3 regions of the Fictibacillus arsenicus genome follow, and region 3 is predicted to be linked to each of the others. Evidence: a T-box and tRNA genes for the amino acid it is inferred to sense, from the RefSeq annotation. Region 3 holds a T-box; the other regions hold tRNA genes.
The links. The T-box of region 3 lies ahead of leuS (leucine--tRNA ligase). A T-box ahead of a tRNA ligase gene usually reads a tRNA of that ligase, here a tRNA-Leu.
Positions count from the first base shown of each region.

Region 1: it encodes a tRNA-Leu, which carries the amino acid that the T-box ahead of leuS (leucine--tRNA ligase) is inferred to sense. The anticodon was not compared.
Region 2: it encodes a tRNA-Leu, which carries the amino acid that the T-box ahead of leuS (leucine--tRNA ligase) is inferred to sense. The anticodon was not compared.

Region 1 is NZ_CP016761.1:209,070-214,764, forward strand. Features, by position in the region: gene ABE41_RS01220 (Tex family protein) at 1-610, shown strand, start outside; gene cmpA (cortex morphogenetic protein CmpA) at 640-762, opposite strand; gene ABE41_RS01225 (SprT family protein) at 860-1,318, shown strand; tRNA gene ABE41_RS01230 (tRNA-Asn) at 1,495-1,569, shown strand; tRNA gene ABE41_RS01235 (tRNA-Ser) at 1,573-1,663, shown strand; tRNA gene ABE41_RS01240 (tRNA-Glu) at 1,667-1,741, shown strand; tRNA gene ABE41_RS01245 (tRNA-Asp) at 1,779-1,854, shown strand; tRNA gene ABE41_RS01250 (tRNA-Gln) at 1,872-1,946, shown strand; tRNA gene ABE41_RS01255 (tRNA-Lys) at 2,114-2,189, shown strand; tRNA gene ABE41_RS01260 (tRNA-Leu) at 2,205-2,288, shown strand; tRNA gene ABE41_RS01265 (tRNA-Leu) at 2,344-2,429, shown strand; tRNA gene ABE41_RS01270 (tRNA-Arg) at 2,475-2,551, shown strand; tRNA gene ABE41_RS01275 (tRNA-Pro) at 2,561-2,637, shown strand; tRNA gene ABE41_RS01280 (tRNA-Gly) at 2,645-2,718, shown strand; tRNA gene ABE41_RS01285 (tRNA-Ile) at 2,730-2,806, shown strand; rRNA gene ABE41_RS01290 (16S ribosomal RNA) at 2,984-4,533, shown strand; tRNA gene ABE41_RS01295 (tRNA-Ile) at 4,623-4,699, shown strand; tRNA gene ABE41_RS01300 (tRNA-Ala) at 4,725-4,800, shown strand; rRNA gene ABE41_RS01305 (23S ribosomal RNA) at 4,940-5,695, shown strand, end outside.
Region 2 is NZ_CP016761.1:538,410-544,104, reverse strand. Features, by position in the region: gene ABE41_RS03060 (methylated-DNA--[protein]-cysteine S-methyltransferase) at 1-314, opposite strand, end outside; gene queG (tRNA epoxyqueuosine(34) reductase QueG) at 374-1,537, opposite strand; gene ABE41_RS03050 (B3/B4 domain-containing protein) at 1,597-2,250, shown strand; gene ABE41_RS03045 (coiled-coil domain-containing protein) at 2,553-3,239, opposite strand; gene ABE41_RS03040 (hypothetical protein) at 3,355-3,564, opposite strand; tRNA gene ABE41_RS03035 (tRNA-Leu) at 3,693-3,777, opposite strand; tRNA gene ABE41_RS03030 (tRNA-Cys) at 3,802-3,876, opposite strand; tRNA gene ABE41_RS03025 (tRNA-Gly) at 3,891-3,965, opposite strand; tRNA gene ABE41_RS03020 (tRNA-Gln) at 3,995-4,069, opposite strand; tRNA gene ABE41_RS03015 (tRNA-His) at 4,079-4,154, opposite strand; tRNA gene ABE41_RS03010 (tRNA-Trp) at 4,171-4,244, opposite strand; tRNA gene ABE41_RS03005 (tRNA-Tyr) at 4,272-4,356, opposite strand; tRNA gene ABE41_RS03000 (tRNA-Thr) at 4,439-4,514, opposite strand; tRNA gene ABE41_RS02995 (tRNA-Phe) at 4,523-4,598, opposite strand; tRNA gene ABE41_RS02990 (tRNA-Asp) at 4,643-4,718, opposite strand; tRNA gene ABE41_RS02985 (tRNA-Met) at 4,808-4,884, opposite strand; tRNA gene ABE41_RS02980 (tRNA-Val) at 5,046-5,121, opposite strand; tRNA gene ABE41_RS02975 (tRNA-Glu) at 5,152-5,226, opposite strand; tRNA gene ABE41_RS02970 (tRNA-Ser) at 5,255-5,346, opposite strand; tRNA gene ABE41_RS02965 (tRNA-Asn) at 5,351-5,425, opposite strand; rRNA gene rrf (5S ribosomal RNA) at 5,435-5,550, opposite strand; rRNA gene ABE41_RS02955 (23S ribosomal RNA) at 5,618-5,695, opposite strand, start outside.
Region 3 is NZ_CP016761.1:2,881,911-2,887,605, forward strand. Features, by position in the region: gene leuS (leucine--tRNA ligase) at 1-2,144, opposite strand, end outside; T-box leader at 2,424-2,651, opposite strand; gene ABE41_RS14805 (MDR family MFS transporter) at 2,783-3,982, opposite strand; gene ABE41_RS14810 (tRNA modification radical SAM protein MnmL/YtqA) at 4,146-5,111, shown strand; gene ABE41_RS14815 (tRNA 5-(aminomethyl)-2-thiouridylate-methyltransferase MnmM) at 5,108-5,683, shown strand.

The DNA of each region.
Region 1 (5,695 bases), 1.4 Mb from region 3:
TGTTGGGAAGTTTAAAAATAGAACAGAGTTGAAGAAGATTCCTCGATTAGGCGCGAAAACGTACGAGCAATGTATTGGATTTTTGCGTGTAATGGATGGCGATCAGCCTCTGGACCAAACGGGAATCCACCCTGAAAGTTATCAGGGGACCAAAGCCTTATTAAAAGAGTTAGGATTTAAACCCGCCGACATTGGTACAGAAGCTCTGGCTGAAAAATTAAAGTCCCTTTCACTTGAGGAGACTTCGAGTAAACTGGATATTGGTGTTCCGACATTAAAAGATATTATCGAAGGACTGACAAAACCTGGCCGTGATCCTCGAGATGAATTTTCAGGTCCGGTTCTTAAAACGGATGTTCTTAAGATGGAAGACTTAGCACAAGGTATGGAGCTGCAAGGAACAGTCCGCAACGTAGTAGACTTTGGTGCTTTTGTAGACATTGGTGTAAAACAAGACGGTCTTGTTCATATTTCAAAATTAACTGACCGTTTCGTAAAGAATCCGATGGATGTTGTAAGTGTGGGACAAGTTGTAACCGTTTGGGTCGATTCTATAGATGTAGGAAAACAGCGCATCGCCTTAACGATGATTGGTCCTAAAAAAGGATAGCCAAAAGAAAAAGCGCTTCTCCAGCGGGATCATTCTTCACTGGAGGAGTGCTTTCTGTTATAAAAGAACCAGCATTGATTCAGTAAGCGGATTTGGTAACGATCTTTTTGATAGTAAGCGCGGCGGAGCTGTCTTTTAAACCATGTTGGCATATAGAGAACCTCCTTGAACTTCCCAATCCGTTGTTTGTGTATTAGTCTATGTTTAGATGCTTGTTAATGTGAACTTGAAATAGTAAGGGGCATGACCATGACAGATGAAGAACTGCAAAAACTAACAGAAGAAATCTCCATACAATTTTTCAATAAAAAGTTTCGTCATAACGCCAGATTCAACAAAAGATTACGGACAACCGGCGGACGGTACTTATTAAGGTCCCATGACATCGAAATGAATCCTCATCTTTATGATGCATTTGGAATGGATGAGCTGATTGGAGTTATAAAGCATGAGCTGGTGCATTATCACATGCATATTGAAGGGAAAGGCTATAAACATGGTGATTACGATTTTAAGTTTTGGCTGAATAAAGTTGGAGGATCCCGTTATTGTCAATCTATCCCTGAAAAAAGGAGAACAGAGAGTTATAAATATCACTATCTTTGCACAGACTGTATGCAGTCTTATAAAAGAAAAAGGAAAATTGATACGAAGAGATATGTGTGCGGAAAGTGCAGGGGGAAATTAAAACAGATTTCTTTAAAATAGGGTGTTGACTTCGATTATAGGAATGTGGTAATTTAATTAAGTCGCTGTTAGACAAGCCCTTTACAAAGCCTTTTATAATGGGTGTCTGCAGTAACGAAAGCTTAGAAAAAACCTTCTAAAACGGGTTGACATTTTAAGCTGTAACAATTATGATATTAATTGTCCTTAAAAGACATTCCACAGTAGCTCAGTGGTAGAGCTATCGGCTGTTAACCGATCGGTCGTAGGTTCGAGTCCTACCTGTGGAGCCATACAGAGAAGTACCCAAGTGGCTCAAGGGGCTCCCCTGCTAAGGGAGTAGATCGCTAACGCGGTGCGAGGGTTCGAATCCCTTCTTCTCTGCCATGTGGCCCGTTGGTCAAGCGGTTAAGACACCGCCCTTTCACGGCGGTAACACGGGTTCGAATCCCGTACGGGTCACCATATATTTTCTGAAAAAATACGAAATACCTAGATGAATGGACTCGTGGTGTAGTGGTTAACATGCCTGCCTGTCACGCAGGAGATCGCCGGTTCGACCCCGGTCGGGTCCGCCATTTTTATTCTAAGGTGTTGGGCTATAGCCAAGCGGTAAGGCAACGGACTTTGACTCCGTCATGCGCTGGTTCGAATCCAGCTAGCCCAGCCATTTTTTGTTTTTAAGATAAGTGTTTAAGTATTTAATGCTTAAAACATCTTGAGCCATTAGCTCAGTCACAAGCGATACATCGTGATTGACTACGGTTGTCTCGACGGATAAACTTAGTTACTTCGCTTTTAGAGGAAGAGACAGGATCTGACGGACACATTAAGCATGAGCCATTAGCTCAGTCGGTAGAGCATCTGACTTTTAATCAGAGGGTCGAAGGTTCGAGTCCTTCATGGCTCACCATTTTCAAATTAATATGCGGGTGTGGCGGAATTGGCAGACGCGCTAGACTTAGGATCTAGTGTCTTTGACGTGGGGGTTCGAGTCCCTTCACCCGCACCATATTAATTCTTTTGAACTTATAAGTTGCAGTGTTCATGCGCTGGCATCTTGCCGCGCGGTCGTGGCGGAATGGCAGACGCGCTAGCTTGAGGGGCTAGTGGGGGCAACCCCGTGGAGGTTCGAGTCCTCTCGACCGCACCAACTTTTCACAATAACATATAATGCATTTGAATATGCAATGGATATGCGCCCTTAGCTCAGCTGGATAGAGTGTTTGACTACGAATCAAAAGGTCGGGAGTTCGAATCTCTCAGGGCGCGCCATATTTTTTGCGGGAAGTGGCTCAGCTTGGTAGAGCACCTGGTTTGGGACCAGGGGGTCGCAGGTTCAAATCCTGTCTTCCCGACCATTCTTTTGCGGGTGTAGTTTAATGGTAAAACAAGAGCCTTCCAAGCTCTGGTCGTGAGTTCGATTCTCATCACCCGCTCCATTAATTTTCACGGGCCTATAGCTCAGCTGGTTAGAGCGCACGCCTGATAAGCGTGAGGTCGATGGTTCGAGTCCATTTAGGCCCACCATATTATCTTAAAAAAGATTTTAAAAAGCGCTTGACTTTATAACTTCGATTCGGTAAGATAATAAAGCTGTCTCGAAAGAAGACAAGCCAAAACAAGTTCTTTGAAAACTGAACAAAAGCAAAGGTAAGGAATTAAGAATTAATTCCGTCAGTAACAAATTAGAGCAAGTCAAACACTTTTATGGAGAGTTTGATCCTGGCTCAGGATGAACGCTGGCGGCGTGCCTAATACATGCAAGTCGAGCGAATGAAGAGGAGCTTGCTCCTCTGATTTAGCGGCGGACGGGTGAGTAACACGTGGGTAATCTGCCTGTAAGACGGGGATAACTCCGGGAAACCGGGGCTAATACCGGATAATAAGAAGAAACGCATGTTTCTTTTTTGAAAGTCGGTTTCGGCTGACACTTACAGATGAGCCCGCGGCGCATTAGCTAGTTGGTGAGGTAACGGCTCACCAAGGCGACGATGCGTAGCCGACCTGAGAGGGTGATCGGCCACACTGGGACTGAGACACGGCCCAGACTCCTACGGGAGGCAGCAGTAGGGAATCTTCGGCAATGGGCGAAAGCCTGACCGAGCAACGCCGCGTGAGCGATGAAGGCCTTCGGGTCGTAAAGCTCTGTTGTTAGAGAAGAACAAGTACGAGAGTAACTGCTCGTACCTTGACGGTACCTAACCAGAAAGCCACGGCTAACTACGTGCCAGCAGCCGCGGTAATACGTAGGTGGCAAGCGTTATCCGGAATTATTGGGCGTAAAGCGCGCGCAGGCGGTCTCTTAAGTCTGATGTGAAAGCCCACGGCTCAACCGTGGAGGGTCATTGGAAACTGGGAGACTTGAGTGCAGGAGAGAAAAGTGGAATTCCACGTGTAGCGGTGAAATGCGTAGAGATGTGGAGGAACACCAGTGGCGAAGGCGGCTTTTTGGCCTGTAACTGACGCTGAGGCGCGAAAGCGTGGGGAGCAAACAGGATTAGATACCCTGGTAGTCCACGCCGTAAACGATGAGTGCTAGGTGTTGGGGGGTTCCACCCTCAGTGCTGAAGTTAACACATTAAGCACTCCGCCTGGGGAGTACGACCGCAAGGTTGAAACTCAAAGGAATTGACGGGGGCCCGCACAAGCAGTGGAGCATGTGGTTTAATTCGAAGCAACGCGAAGAACCTTACCAGGTCTTGACATCCTCTGATCACTCTAGAGATAGAGCTTTCCCCTTCGGGGGACAGAGTGACAGGTGGTGCATGGTTGTCGTCAGCTCGTGTCGTGAGATGTTGGGTTAAGTCCCGCAACGAGCGCAACCCTTGACCTTAGTTGCCAGCATTCAGTTGGGCACTCTAAGGTGACTGCCGGTGACAAACCGGAGGAAGGTGGGGATGACGTCAAATCATCATGCCCCTTATGACCTGGGCTACACACGTGCTACAATGGATGGTACAAAGGGTTGCGAAGCCGCGAGGCCAAGCCAATCCCAAAAAGCCATTCTCAGTTCGGATTGTAGGCTGCAACTCGCCTACATGAAGCCGGAATTGCTAGTAATCGCGGATCAGCATGCCGCGGTGAATACGTTCCCGGGCCTTGTACACACCGCCCGTCACACCACGAGAGTTTGTAACACCCGAAGTCGGTGGGGTAACCCTTTTGGGAGCCAGCCGCCGAAGGTGGGACAGATGATTGGGGTGAAGTCGTAACAAGGTAGCCGTATCGGAAGGTGCGGCTGGATCACCTCCTTTCTATGGAGATTATGAAACAGCTTCGACTGTTTCGTAAGTACACCTTTTGCCTTTTGTTCAGTTTTGAAGGAACTTTATACTTCCTTTAGGGGCCTATAGCTCAGCTGGTTAGAGCGCACGCCTGATAAGCGTGAGGTCGATGGTTCGAGTCCATTTAGGCCCACCATTTAAATTTTATATTCCTAGAATATGGGGCTTTAGCTCAGCTGGGAGAGCGCCTGCCTTGCACGCAGGAGGTCAGCGGTTCGATCCCGCTAAGCTCCACCATTGCACATCTTATGGATGATGCATTTTTAAATTGTGTTCTTTGAAAACTAGATATCGACATCCAAACAAAGTAATGCAAGGCAGATAGATTATTTATCTGCGCCAAAGCAAGAATCTTTGATGTGTAAACATCATATAAGGTTAAGCTAGAAAGGGCGCACGGTGGATGCCTTGGCACTAGGAGCCGAAGAAGGACGGGACGAACACCGATATGCCTCGGGGAGCTGTAAGTAAGCACTGATCCGGGGATTTCCGAATGGGGGAACCCACCATCCGTAATGGGATGGTATCCATATCTGAATACATAGGGTATGAGAAGGCAGACCCGGGGAACTGAAACATCTAAGTACCCGGAGGAAGAGAAAGCAAATGCGATTTCCTGAGTAGCGGCGAGCGAAACGGAAACAGCCCAAACCAGAGGGCTTGCCCTCTGGGGTTGTAGGACACTCTACATGGAGTTACAAAGGAACGAAGTAGGTGAAGCGGTCTGGAAAGGCCCGCCAAAGAAGGTAACAGCCCTGTAGCTGAAACTTCGTTCCCTCCTGAGTGGATCCTGAGTACGGCGGGACACGTGAAACCCCGTCGGAATCCGGGGGGACCATCTCCCAAGGCTAAATACTCCCTAGTGACCGATAGTGAACCAGTACCGTGAGGGAAAGGGGAAAAGCACCCCGGAAGGGGAGTGAAAGAGATCCTGAAACCGTGTGCCTACAAGTAGTCGGAGCCCATTAACGGGTGACGGCGTGCCTTTTGTAGAATGAACCGGCGAGTTACGATCCCGTGCAAGGTTAAGTTGAATAGACGGAGCCGCAGCGAAAGCGAGTCTGAATAGGGCGACATAGTACGTGGTCGTAGACCCGAAACCGTGTGATCTACCCATGTCCAGGGTGAAGTT
Region 2 (5,695 bases), 1.7 Mb from region 3:
GGAATGCTCGTTAGCTGGTTCCAAACTTTTTTCTGAAATGCCGTACCAAACAAATCATAGCGGATGTTAAACTCGTGCAGGTTGCCTGCAAAATAAGCATTTAATTGGTGAACAGCATCTGCTAGATATTCAGGAGAATGAATAAGTTCCCCTTTAATAAAATGCTTAGCCATCCAAGAACGTAAAGATGGAAGGTTATCCTCCATTGAACCAAAATCGAGACGGCAGATTCCGTTCTCCGTTGCAATGATTGTTAACGGTCCGATTACGCTTTCCATTTCTTCATAATAGAGTAACGTTTTAATCTGACACATAATTATCCCTTCTTTTCATTACTTGACCTTACTATATCGGACACTTTAAAGATATGCGATTACGAAATTTCTTGATTTCGAAGCATTTTAAGTCCTTTATCTATCTCTAGCGCCACTAAATCGTCTTTTTCGCGCTCTTTTGCTGATGAAAGTTCTAATTCTGCTTCATGTCCGCCTATTTTACCAATTGCCCAAGCAGCAGTCCCTCTTATAACAGGTCTTGGATCATTTTTTAATAAGTAAACTAAATCAGGTATTGCAGCTTCTTCTCTAAAATGGGCCAATGCTATAATCGCATTTCTCTGAATTGGTTTCTTACCTCTCCAGCTTCCGGAAACATGCCCGAATTTTTCTTTGAAATCTCTATTGCTCATCGTCAATAAAGGCTGTAAAAGAGGCTTTGCAATTTCAGGATCCGGCTCCATTTCTGCATGGTGATGAAAATCTTTCCCTTTGTTTTCGGGACATACAGTCTGACATGTATCACACCCATATAAACGGTTGCCTAGCTTTTCTCTGTATTGATCCGGCAAGAAATCTTTAGTCTGGGTTAAGAACGCGATACACTTTGATGAATCGAGCTGCCCTCCCTGTACAAGTGCACCTGTGGGACATGCCTCTACACATTTATTGCATGAACCGCATTGATCTTCCATTGGTGTGTCTGCCGGAAAGGCGATATTAGTAATCATTTCGCCAAGATACATATAGGAGCCAAATTCAGGTGACATAATCGCACAGTTTTTGGCACTCCATCCAATCCCAGCTCTTTGAGCCACAGCCCGGTCGGACAGTTCACCTGTATCAACCATAGATTTTATATTAGCATCTGGAACTCTCTCTATAATAAAGGCCTCAAGCAGTGCAAGCTTTTCTCTTAATATATGGTGATAATCCTTACCCCATGATGCTCTGCAAAAAATACCTCTTCGCTCCCCTTTAATACTTTTCGGAGCATTTTTCATTTTGGAGGGATATGCGAGAGCGATCGAAATGATGCTTGAAGCTCCTGTTAGAAGCCGTTCAGGCTCTGTTCTTTTGTCAATGTCCTTCTCTTCAAATCCTGATTGGTATTGAAGATCTTGCTGAATCCGAAGTCTTTCTTTTAACTCAGCAAAAACATCAGCATCAGCGAAGCCAATTTTATCTATTCCGATTTCTTTACTATATGCAACAATCTCTTCTTTCAACTGGGCACCTGTCACGCATATCCCTCCTTTCATATTTATTTTCAATCTTTATGGTAAACTACATATATATATTTAAGAAACGGGGTTCACTTATGATAACAATATCGGCAAAAATAAAGGAACTTGTCCCGCAGTTTAAAATAGGCACAATTACATACCATGATATCGCGATTAGCGAGTCTCCGCAAATGATAAAAGGCAGATTCCAGCTATTTCTAGAATCCTTAAAACTGGAAGGCAAAACAGCTGCTGATTACCCAGGTGTAGCCGAATACCGATCTGTATTTAAAAAGCTTGGCACAGACCCATCACGGTACCGCCCCGCGTCAGAAGCACTGCTGCGCCGTGTGTTAAGCGGCAAAGATCTCCCAGCTATCAATTCAGGTGTAGACGTTAATAATTTCTTCTCCATTCGATTTGCTATACCAATCGGACTTTATAACCTTGATAAAATTGAAGGCGATGTGGAAGTAAGGATCGGCGGTGTTGAAGATACATATGAAGGACTAAACGGCCGAGAGATGAATATGGAGGGGAAACTGCTGTCTGCAGACTCGATCGGAGCGTTTGGCAGCCCTATCGTCGATTCTAAGCGGACGATGGTGGATGAGAGCGTTAGGAATGCGATGCATATCGTTTATTTGCAGCCATCTATGGATGAAAGTGAAGCTCGTGAAATGTTGGAGTCGATGGCTAAAATGTTCACACAGGTGAATGGCGGGACGGCTGAGATTCAGCTGATTTAAACAGGTGTTTAAATTATGAGGCTGGAGTGTCGAATTCTGTAGCTTCATCAATATAATAAGGGTTTATGTCAATATATCAATGGCTTTGGTGAATATAATGAGTGATTTAGTGAATATATCATGTGGAAGTTTCAATAAACCATGTAAAATCCTCAATATTTTATTTAAAGCCCCAATCAAAAAAAATGCAGGGCTTCATTGAGTCAACGAAGCCCTGCATTAAAACCTACAACTAACTTGTTTTATATATAAGCAGCATGTATTGGATTTATGACAAGTTCTTTTAAAAAATTGATTCAATTTTACTCAACAAGTATATACTTTACAGACAAAGTTGCTTCAATTTCATCGCCTTCATCTAATTCAAACACATATTCAGGCAAGTAAAAATCATCACCTTTACCTAAGATGATATTTACTTTTGCTCCGCCGTTCACAAAATAATTTCCTGATCCCCTGTTCGGTTCAACTTTGTATCGGCCCGGTGGTATATCTTTTCCGGCTATAAAAACTCCAGCAACTAACACTCTCGGCTCTTTCTTTTTGATAACAATACCTTTTGTGATTTTGTCGAGTTCTTTTTGTTTATCAGAAATATGCTGGTTAAGAGCTTTTATCTCTTCATCTTTTTCTTCAACTTGTTGTAAAAGTGAATCATAATCCTTCTGAACATCATCTCTTTGATTAATTATACTTGTAACTTCCTCATACTCAGAGTTCATTTGACTCAATTCTGCTTGTTTATTGCTCTGTTCCTCTCCTGCATCAGCTACTTTTTCTTCAATAACAGCCAGATCATTTTTCAAACTCTCTATCTCTTCATTAATCTCATAAGCCGTTATTTTTTTATCATCTAACAAAATAGAAGCTTTATTATAACCCCATGCATGTGCACAATACAAGCTAACCAAAACTAACACAAAGGTGATTGCCCCAAAATAAATCCATTCTTTTTTTAGCTTTTTAAAATCAAAAAATTCTTTAAACAAAACTTATTACCCCCTTCTAAAAAGACATCACTCCTTAAATTTATTTTCTTAGTAAAACTTTATGTCACGATTAAGGAAACAAAAAAAGCATTCCTACGTTTGTAAGAACGCTTGCTCATCTATAATTTCTAAAAAGAAAAAGAACTGAAATAATTAGGATTGTTATAAAAACAATGATAAGCCTCATGGAATAAAATATTTTACCTATCATGATTTCAATCACATTCATATAGCGGGCAATATCAGAAACTAAGAAAATTAAAGAGGTAATACAAACTGTGATTAAAACATAACCTATGATCGTCCCAAGCTGCACTCTATACATATGTTTCCCCCCCCTTATACTTAACTATTCAATGTACAAGAAAGAGGTTCACATCTGGGCATGAACACATTAAAAGGAAGATAAAAAAGCCAATGCCGTTTAGCATTGACTTAAAAGTTAGTATGTAATGGTACCGGTGGTCGGGGTCGAACCGACACTCCAGAAGGAACACGATTTTGAGTCGTGCGCGTCTGCCAATTCCGCCACACCGGCATTGTAAAGCTTTTAAAACTTGTATGGAGGCGGCACCCGGATTCGAACCGGGGGATAAGGGTTTTGCAGACCCGTGCCTTACCACTTGGCTATGCCGCCAGATAAAATTCAAATGGAGCGGAAGACGGGATTCGAACCCGCGACCCCAACCTTGGCAAGGTTGTATTCTACCACTGAACTACTTCCGCAAAAATATCTCATTCATAAATATAAAAAATGGCTGGGCTAGCTGGATTCGAACCAACGCATGACGGAGTCAAAGTCCGTTGCCTTACCGCTTGGCTATAGCCCAACACATAAATGGGGCGGACGAGGGGAATCGAACCCCCGAATGTCGGAACCACAATCCGATGCGTTAACCACTTCGCCACGACCGCCACAATATAATTTAAATGGCAGGGGCAGTAGGAATCGAACCCACACCAAAGGTTTTGGAGACCTTCGTTCTACCGTTAAACTATGCCCCTGTAAGGATAAATATGTTTATAAATAAATGGTGGAGGGGGACGGATTCGAACCGCCGAACCCGGAGGGAGCGGATTTACAGTCCGCCGCGTTTAGCCACTTCGCTACCCCTCCACAAAATGAAGACAGGTTCTATTGTAAGTTATTTACGACCTATTTTCAATACGTTTTTTATTCCAATTAAGGAAGAAAAAACTGGTGCCGGCTAGAGGACTTGAACCCCCAACCTACTGATTACAAGTCAGTTGCTCTACCAATTGAGCTAAACCGGCAAAAAAAATGGTGGCTCGAGACGGAATCGAACCGCCGACACGAGGATTTTCAGTCCTCTGCTCTACCGACTGAGCTATCGAGCCAAGAGTTAAATCTCTTGAATGTAAAAACCACCAGAAAATAAAAATGGCGGACCCGACCGGGGTCGAACCGGCGATCTCCTGCGTGACAGGCAGGCATGTTAACCACTACACCACGAGTCCATGTTCATAAATAAAATTGGTTGCACCCTATGGGCACTCCAGATATTTCATGGTCAAGAAGAATCTCGACGTTTTTCATGAAATAATATTGGTTGCGGGGACAGGATTTGAACCTGCGACCTTCGGGTTATGAGCCCGACGAGCTACCAGACTGCTCCACCCCGCGATGATATAAAAGTTTCGGACGATGTATCCGAGTATGATATTGACTGTCTCTTCCTCTACATGTTTATCTTAGAAGCGTATCCACGAGACATGTCGTCGTGATTTCACAGAAGCTTACGCTCCATGCTCCACCCCGCGATGATATAAAGTATTAAAAGTTAATGGTGGAGGATGACGGGTTCGAACCGCCGACCCCCTGCTTGTAAGGCAGGTGCTCTCCCAGCTGAGCTAATCCTCCATATAATATAAAGTTGGTTATGTATAAAAATGGTGACCCGTACGGGATTCGAACCCGTGTTACCGCCGTGAAAGGGCGGTGTCTTAACCGCTTGACCAACGGGCCAGTGTTTAAAGTTAGAGAGGTATGTATCTGGCGGAGAGCAAGGGATTCGAACCCTTGATACGGGGTTGACCGTATACACGATTTCCAATCGTGCTCCTTCGACCTCTCGGACAGCTCTCCAATATGGCTCCACAGGTAGGACTCGAACCTACGACCGATCGGTTAACAGCCGATAGCTCTACCACTGAGCTACTGTGGAATATGTATGGCTCAGCGACGTCCTACTCTAACAGGGGGAGACCCCCAACTACCATCGGCGCTGAAGAGCTTAACTTCCGTGTTCGGTATGGGAACGGGTGTGACCTCTTCGCCATTATCACTGAACCAATTATATAGAGAGTATGTTCTCTCAAAACTAGATACGACGTTTCCAAACGTTTCGTGCAATTTTAAGGATAAGCCCTCGACCGATTAGTATCTGTCAGCTCCACGTGTCGCCACGCTTCCACACCAGACCTATCAACCTCAT
Region 3 (5,695 bases):
CAAATATGCGGTGCGATCGGAGAAAGCATTTTTACAAAGCCCTGAACTAATTCCTTAGGAAGTGTCTCCTGCTTATTGGCTTCGTTAACAAATACCATAAGCTGTGAGATAGCCGTATTAAAACGAAGACCTTCATAATCCTCCGTTACTTTTTTAACAGTCAGATGGTAAAGACGGTTAAAAGAATCTGTTCCTTTAGTATCTTGAATCGCCGGATTCAGGCTCACACCATCTTCTGAAACTAACAATCTCCAAACACGGTCAAGGAAACGGCGGGCACCATCAAGACCTGTCGTACTCCATGCGATAGAAGCATCCAGCGGTCCCATAAACATTTCGTATAAGCGAAGTGTATCCGCACCATGACTCACAACAATTTCATCAGGATTAACGACATTGCCTTTTGACTTACTCATCTTTTCGTTGTTTTCACCAAGAATCATACCTTGGTTAAACAAGCGCTGGAACGGTTCCTTCGTTGGAACAACTCCAAGATCGTACAGCACTTTGTGCCAGAAACGTGCATATAGAAGGTGCAATACTGCGTGTTCTGCTCCGCCAATATAAATATCTACCGGCAGCCAATGCTCCACTTTTTCAGGAGATGCCAGCTGCTCTTCATTTTTAGGATCGATGTAGCGAAGGTAATACCAGCAGCTTCCTGCCCACTGCGGCATTGTATTTGTTTCACGGCGGCCCTTCTTGCCTGTTGTTGGATCAACAACATTTACCCATTGTTCCTCATTAGCAAGTGGTGATTCGCCTGTTCCTGAAGGTCTGATTTCTTTCATTACTGGAAGAAGTAATGGAAGTTCTTCTTCAGGGACAGTTGTCATTGTGCCGTCTTCCCAATGAATCACTGGGATAGGCTCTCCCCAATAACGCTGACGGGAGAATAGCCAGTCACGAAGACGATAAGTAATCTTCTTCTCACCTTTTCCGTTCTCAACAAGCCATGCATTCATTTTTTCGATCGCTTCGACTTTTTGCATGCCGTTTAAGAAATCAGAGTTCACATGCTCGCCATCACCTGTATAAGCTGCTTCAGCTACATTTCCTCCAGCAACTACTTCTGCAATCGGAAGCTCAAATTTAACAGCAAACTCGTGATCACGCTCATCATGAGCAGGAACAGCCATAATAGCTCCAGTTCCGTAGCTTGCTAGTACATAGTCGGCTATCCAGATTGGAAGCTTTGCACCTGTTACCGGATGGACCGCATATGCTCCAGTAAACACGCCTGATTTTTCTTTTGCAAGCTCTGTACGCTCAAGGTCAGACTTCGTTTCTACTTGCTTTTGATAAGTTGTTACTGCTTCAAGCTGTTGGTCTGTAACGATCTCTTTTACAAGCTTATTTTCAGGAGCAAGGACAAGATACGTTGCACCAAATAGTGTGTCAGGTCTTGTTGTAAACACTGTAATTTTAGAAGAATGACCGTCTACGTCAAAATGAACTTCTGCACCTTCTGAACGTCCGATCCAGTTACGCTGCATATCTTTCAAGCTCTCAGGCCAATCCAAGTCTTCAAGGTCTTCTAAAAGTCTGTCCGCATAAGCCGTAATCTTAAGCATCCATTGTTTCATTGGTTTACGGACTACAGGGTGACCTCCGCGTTCGCTCTTTCCATCGATAACTTCTTCGTTAGCTAGAACTGTTCCAAGTGCTTCACACCAGTTAACCGGAACTTCATCAACGTACGCCAGACCTTTTTTATAAAGCTGGATAAAAATCCATTGCGTCCACTTGTAATAAGATGGATCTGTTGTATTAACTTCACGGTCCCAATCATAAGAGAAACCTAATTCTTTAATCTGTCTGCGGAATGTATTAATGTTTTGCTCTGTAAACTCTGCAGGGTCATTACCTGTATCAAGTGCATATTGTTCAGCAGGAAGACCGAATGCATCCCAGCCCATTGGGTGAAGTACATTATAGCCTTGCATGCGTTTCATACGGGAAAGAATGTCAGTTGCTGTATATCCTTCCGGGTGTCCTACGTGAAGACCTGCTCCAGATGGATATGGAAACATATCTAATGCGTAGAACTTCTTTTTGTCATATTCTTCTTTCGTTTGGAATGTCTTGTTCTCATCCCAAAAATGCTGCCATTTTTTCTCGATTGTTTTGTGGTTATAATACATAACCGTTCCTCCTTCATTGACCCCTGCTTTTTGTTAAGTATATAAGGCTTTTTAGCAATCTCTCCTGTTGATCTCCGCTCCAGGATGCTCGCTTTCCGGGGGGGCGTGCGGTGAGCCTCCTCTGCGCTTTGCGCCGTAGGAGTCTCACCTGTCCCGCTAATCCCCCAGGAGTCTCGCACCTTGCGCTCCTATCAACTTTCAAGGATGTTTTTAAAAAAACGACCATGACAACTTTCTTTTAAAAAGCCAAATAAAAAAACCTCCCGCCCCTAATAAAACATTAGGGACGAAAGGTTAGATCACAATTTTAAACCTGCCGCGGTACCACCCTGATTAACGCAAAAATCACGTTCACTCAAACTAACCTTAACGCGGCGGGACGGCAAGTATTACTTTATTCACACTTGCAACTAAAGGGTGAGTTCAAAAAAGTCCGGGTTGACTTGCACCAGCCGTCAACTCTCTAAATGCCATTCTTTTTTTACTAGTCCCTCTCATCGTTATTAACGAATAAAAGATGTTAATTTGTATTTTATGAATTCTTTTAAAAAATGTCAAGGTTGTTTGAACTAATATAACCTAATTTTTCCTTTTTTAAACTAATATCCTACTAGGCAAAATGATCTGCCCATACTTTTTTAAACAGCTGCGGATTGAGATGGGTTAGTTTTTCTAATAGACTGCCTGTTTCGAATGTAAACAATGGTCAGCATAAATGCGAGGACCATTAACCCAATAATCGTTTGAAATAATATACTTATATTAAAGAGGTCTGCGATCATTCCCCCAAATAAAGGACCCAGCATCCTGCCGCCTGTCGCTGTGCTATTAACAATTCCCTGGTAGAACCCTGCACGGCCCTGAGGAGCAAGTTCTGCCGCAATACTCGGTACGCCTGGCCAAACTAGCATTTCACCTATTGTCAGTACAATCATAGCAATCATAAATCCGCTAAAGTCCTTCGCGTTTCCTACAATCACAAACGAGATGATAAATATGACATATCCGACAAGTATTTGGCTTGTTGTTGAGTGCAGCCATTTCTTTAGAAAAACATTTATTAAAGGCTGTCCGAGAACGATAAACAATCCATTCACGGTCCACAAAAGACTGTACATCTTTAATGTCACACCTAAATCCTGCGTGTATGAGGCAATGGTCGATTGCCATTGAACATAACCAATCCAGGCTAACAAGTATCCCCCGCAAAGAATTAGTAAGGCGAAGAAAGCTTGTTTATTATGAATACGCTTTTTTTGTGAGAAAACAGTTTGAACGCTGCCGCTTTCATTTTCCTCTATCCCTTTAAAACCAAATAATACGATCATAAAGAAAAGTAATGAAAGAGCAGAACAGCTGATAAATGATAATGTGAAAGAATAAGAGGCAGCTAATCCGCCAAGCGCAGCACCTAGAGCGACACCTACATTTTGCGCGATATAGATGCGATTAAAAGCTTTTCTTCCGCCTTCTTTCCACATCGTACCGGCAAGTGCGTACATGGAAGGAAAAACGATTCCCATTCCAAATCCCATAAAGACCAGCAAGATGCTGTAGGACCAGAAATCATGAAACCAAATCAATAAAAATGAAGTGGTAAATGAAATAGAAACCCCAAGCATGATCGTGCGATATCCGCCTAGTTTGTCAAAGAGCAAACCGCCTGTTAAATTCCCTATGATGCCTGCACCAGAATTCAGTAATAATACGATTCCGGCTATGGTTAAAGATTTACCTAAATGCTCATGCATGAAGATGGTATTGATCGGCCAAAGAAAACTTGAACCTGTAACATTCAGTGCCATACCTATAATGAGCAGCCACACTTTCGCTGGCATGAAGATCCCCCGCTTACCATGATGTCATAAAAACCCTTCTGTATTTTAGTCCTTTTTCCTGAACTTTACAACGAAAATAAATTACAGCTATTTTGCCGCTCATCCCTTGTACATGCTACAATTGTCTTGGTGCTCTTCACCGGGGAAAAAAGGAGTGAACAGGTTGATACACCTAATAGAAAAACCCGCTTATTTTGGCGATAAAAGATATTACACGTGGAACCACCATTTAAAATCTCACTTCGGAGAAAAAATTATCAAAATCCCTTTAGACGGAGGATTTGATTGTCCAAACCGAGATGGAAATGCGGCTTTCGGCGGCTGTACATTTTGTTCGCAAAGCGGTTCAGGAGATTTTGCGGGGAATCGCCGTGATGATATTATTACACAGTTTCATACAGTAAAAGAACGCATGCAATCTAAGTGGAAAAAAGGAAAGTATCTAGGCTATTTCCAGGCTTTTACGAACACATACGCTCCTGTTGAAAAGTTAAAAGAAATGTACGAGACGGTTCTTGAGCAAGAAGATGTTGTTGGTCTAGCTATCGCTACTCGTCCTGACTGTCTTCCTGATGATGTCGTGGAATATCTGGCTGATTTAAATAAACGTACGTATTTGTGGGTTGAACTGGGGCTTCAAACCGTACATGAAAGAACTGCTATGCTTATTAATCGTGCACACGATTATCAGACATACGTTGAGGGTGTTAACAAACTGCGGAAACACAATATTAGAGTCTGCTCCCACATCATTAATGGACTACCGCTCGAAACGCCTGAAATGATGATGGAAACTGCACGTGAAGTTGCAAAACTGGATGTTCAAGGTATTAAGATACATCTATTGCATCTATTAAAAAAGACTCCGATGGTAAAGCAATATGAACAAGGCATGCTTGATTTTCTTGATTTTGAAACATATGTAAACCTTGTATGCGATCAGCTCGAAATTATTCCTCCAGATATGATGATTCACCGTTTAACGGGTGATGGTCCTTCTGATCTCTTAATTGGACCTATGTGGAGTTTAAATAAGTGGAAAGTGCTTAATGCCATTGAAAGCGAACTGAAACGCAGAAACAGCTTTCAGGGGAAATTTTATTTAAAAGACGAGGTGAACTCTTTATGAAATTAGAAGGTGTTCTCCCTTTTGCAAGAACTCTTCTTCGTTCATTTTGTTCGCAAGGTGATATCGCTATTGATGCTACATGCGGCAATGGCAATGATACTTTGTATTTATCAAAGCTAGTAGGTAAAGATGGACAAGTATTTGCTTTTGATATTCAGGAGCGGGCAATTGAAAAATCTAAACTGCGGTTAACAGAAAACCAAGCTGATGATAATGTAACGTTTTTTCACGCTTCGCATGATGAAATGATAAAACAGCTTCCTGAGTTCGCAATAGGTAAAGCCTCAGCTGCGATTTTTAACCTTGGCTACTTGCCTGGAAGTGATAAGTCGATCACAACAAAAGGTTCTTCTACAATCGATGCGATCAAACAGCTGCTTCATATATTAAAACCTGAGGGCATCATCATATTGGTAATTTATCATGGTCATGAAGAAGGAAAACGAGAGAAAGATCTTGTGTTGGATTTTGTGAAAAATCTTGATCAGAAAAAAGCACACGTACTGCAGTATGATTTCATTAATCAAAAAAACGATCCTCCATTTGTTGTAGCGATCGAAAAAAGAGGCTGATATCAACGTACT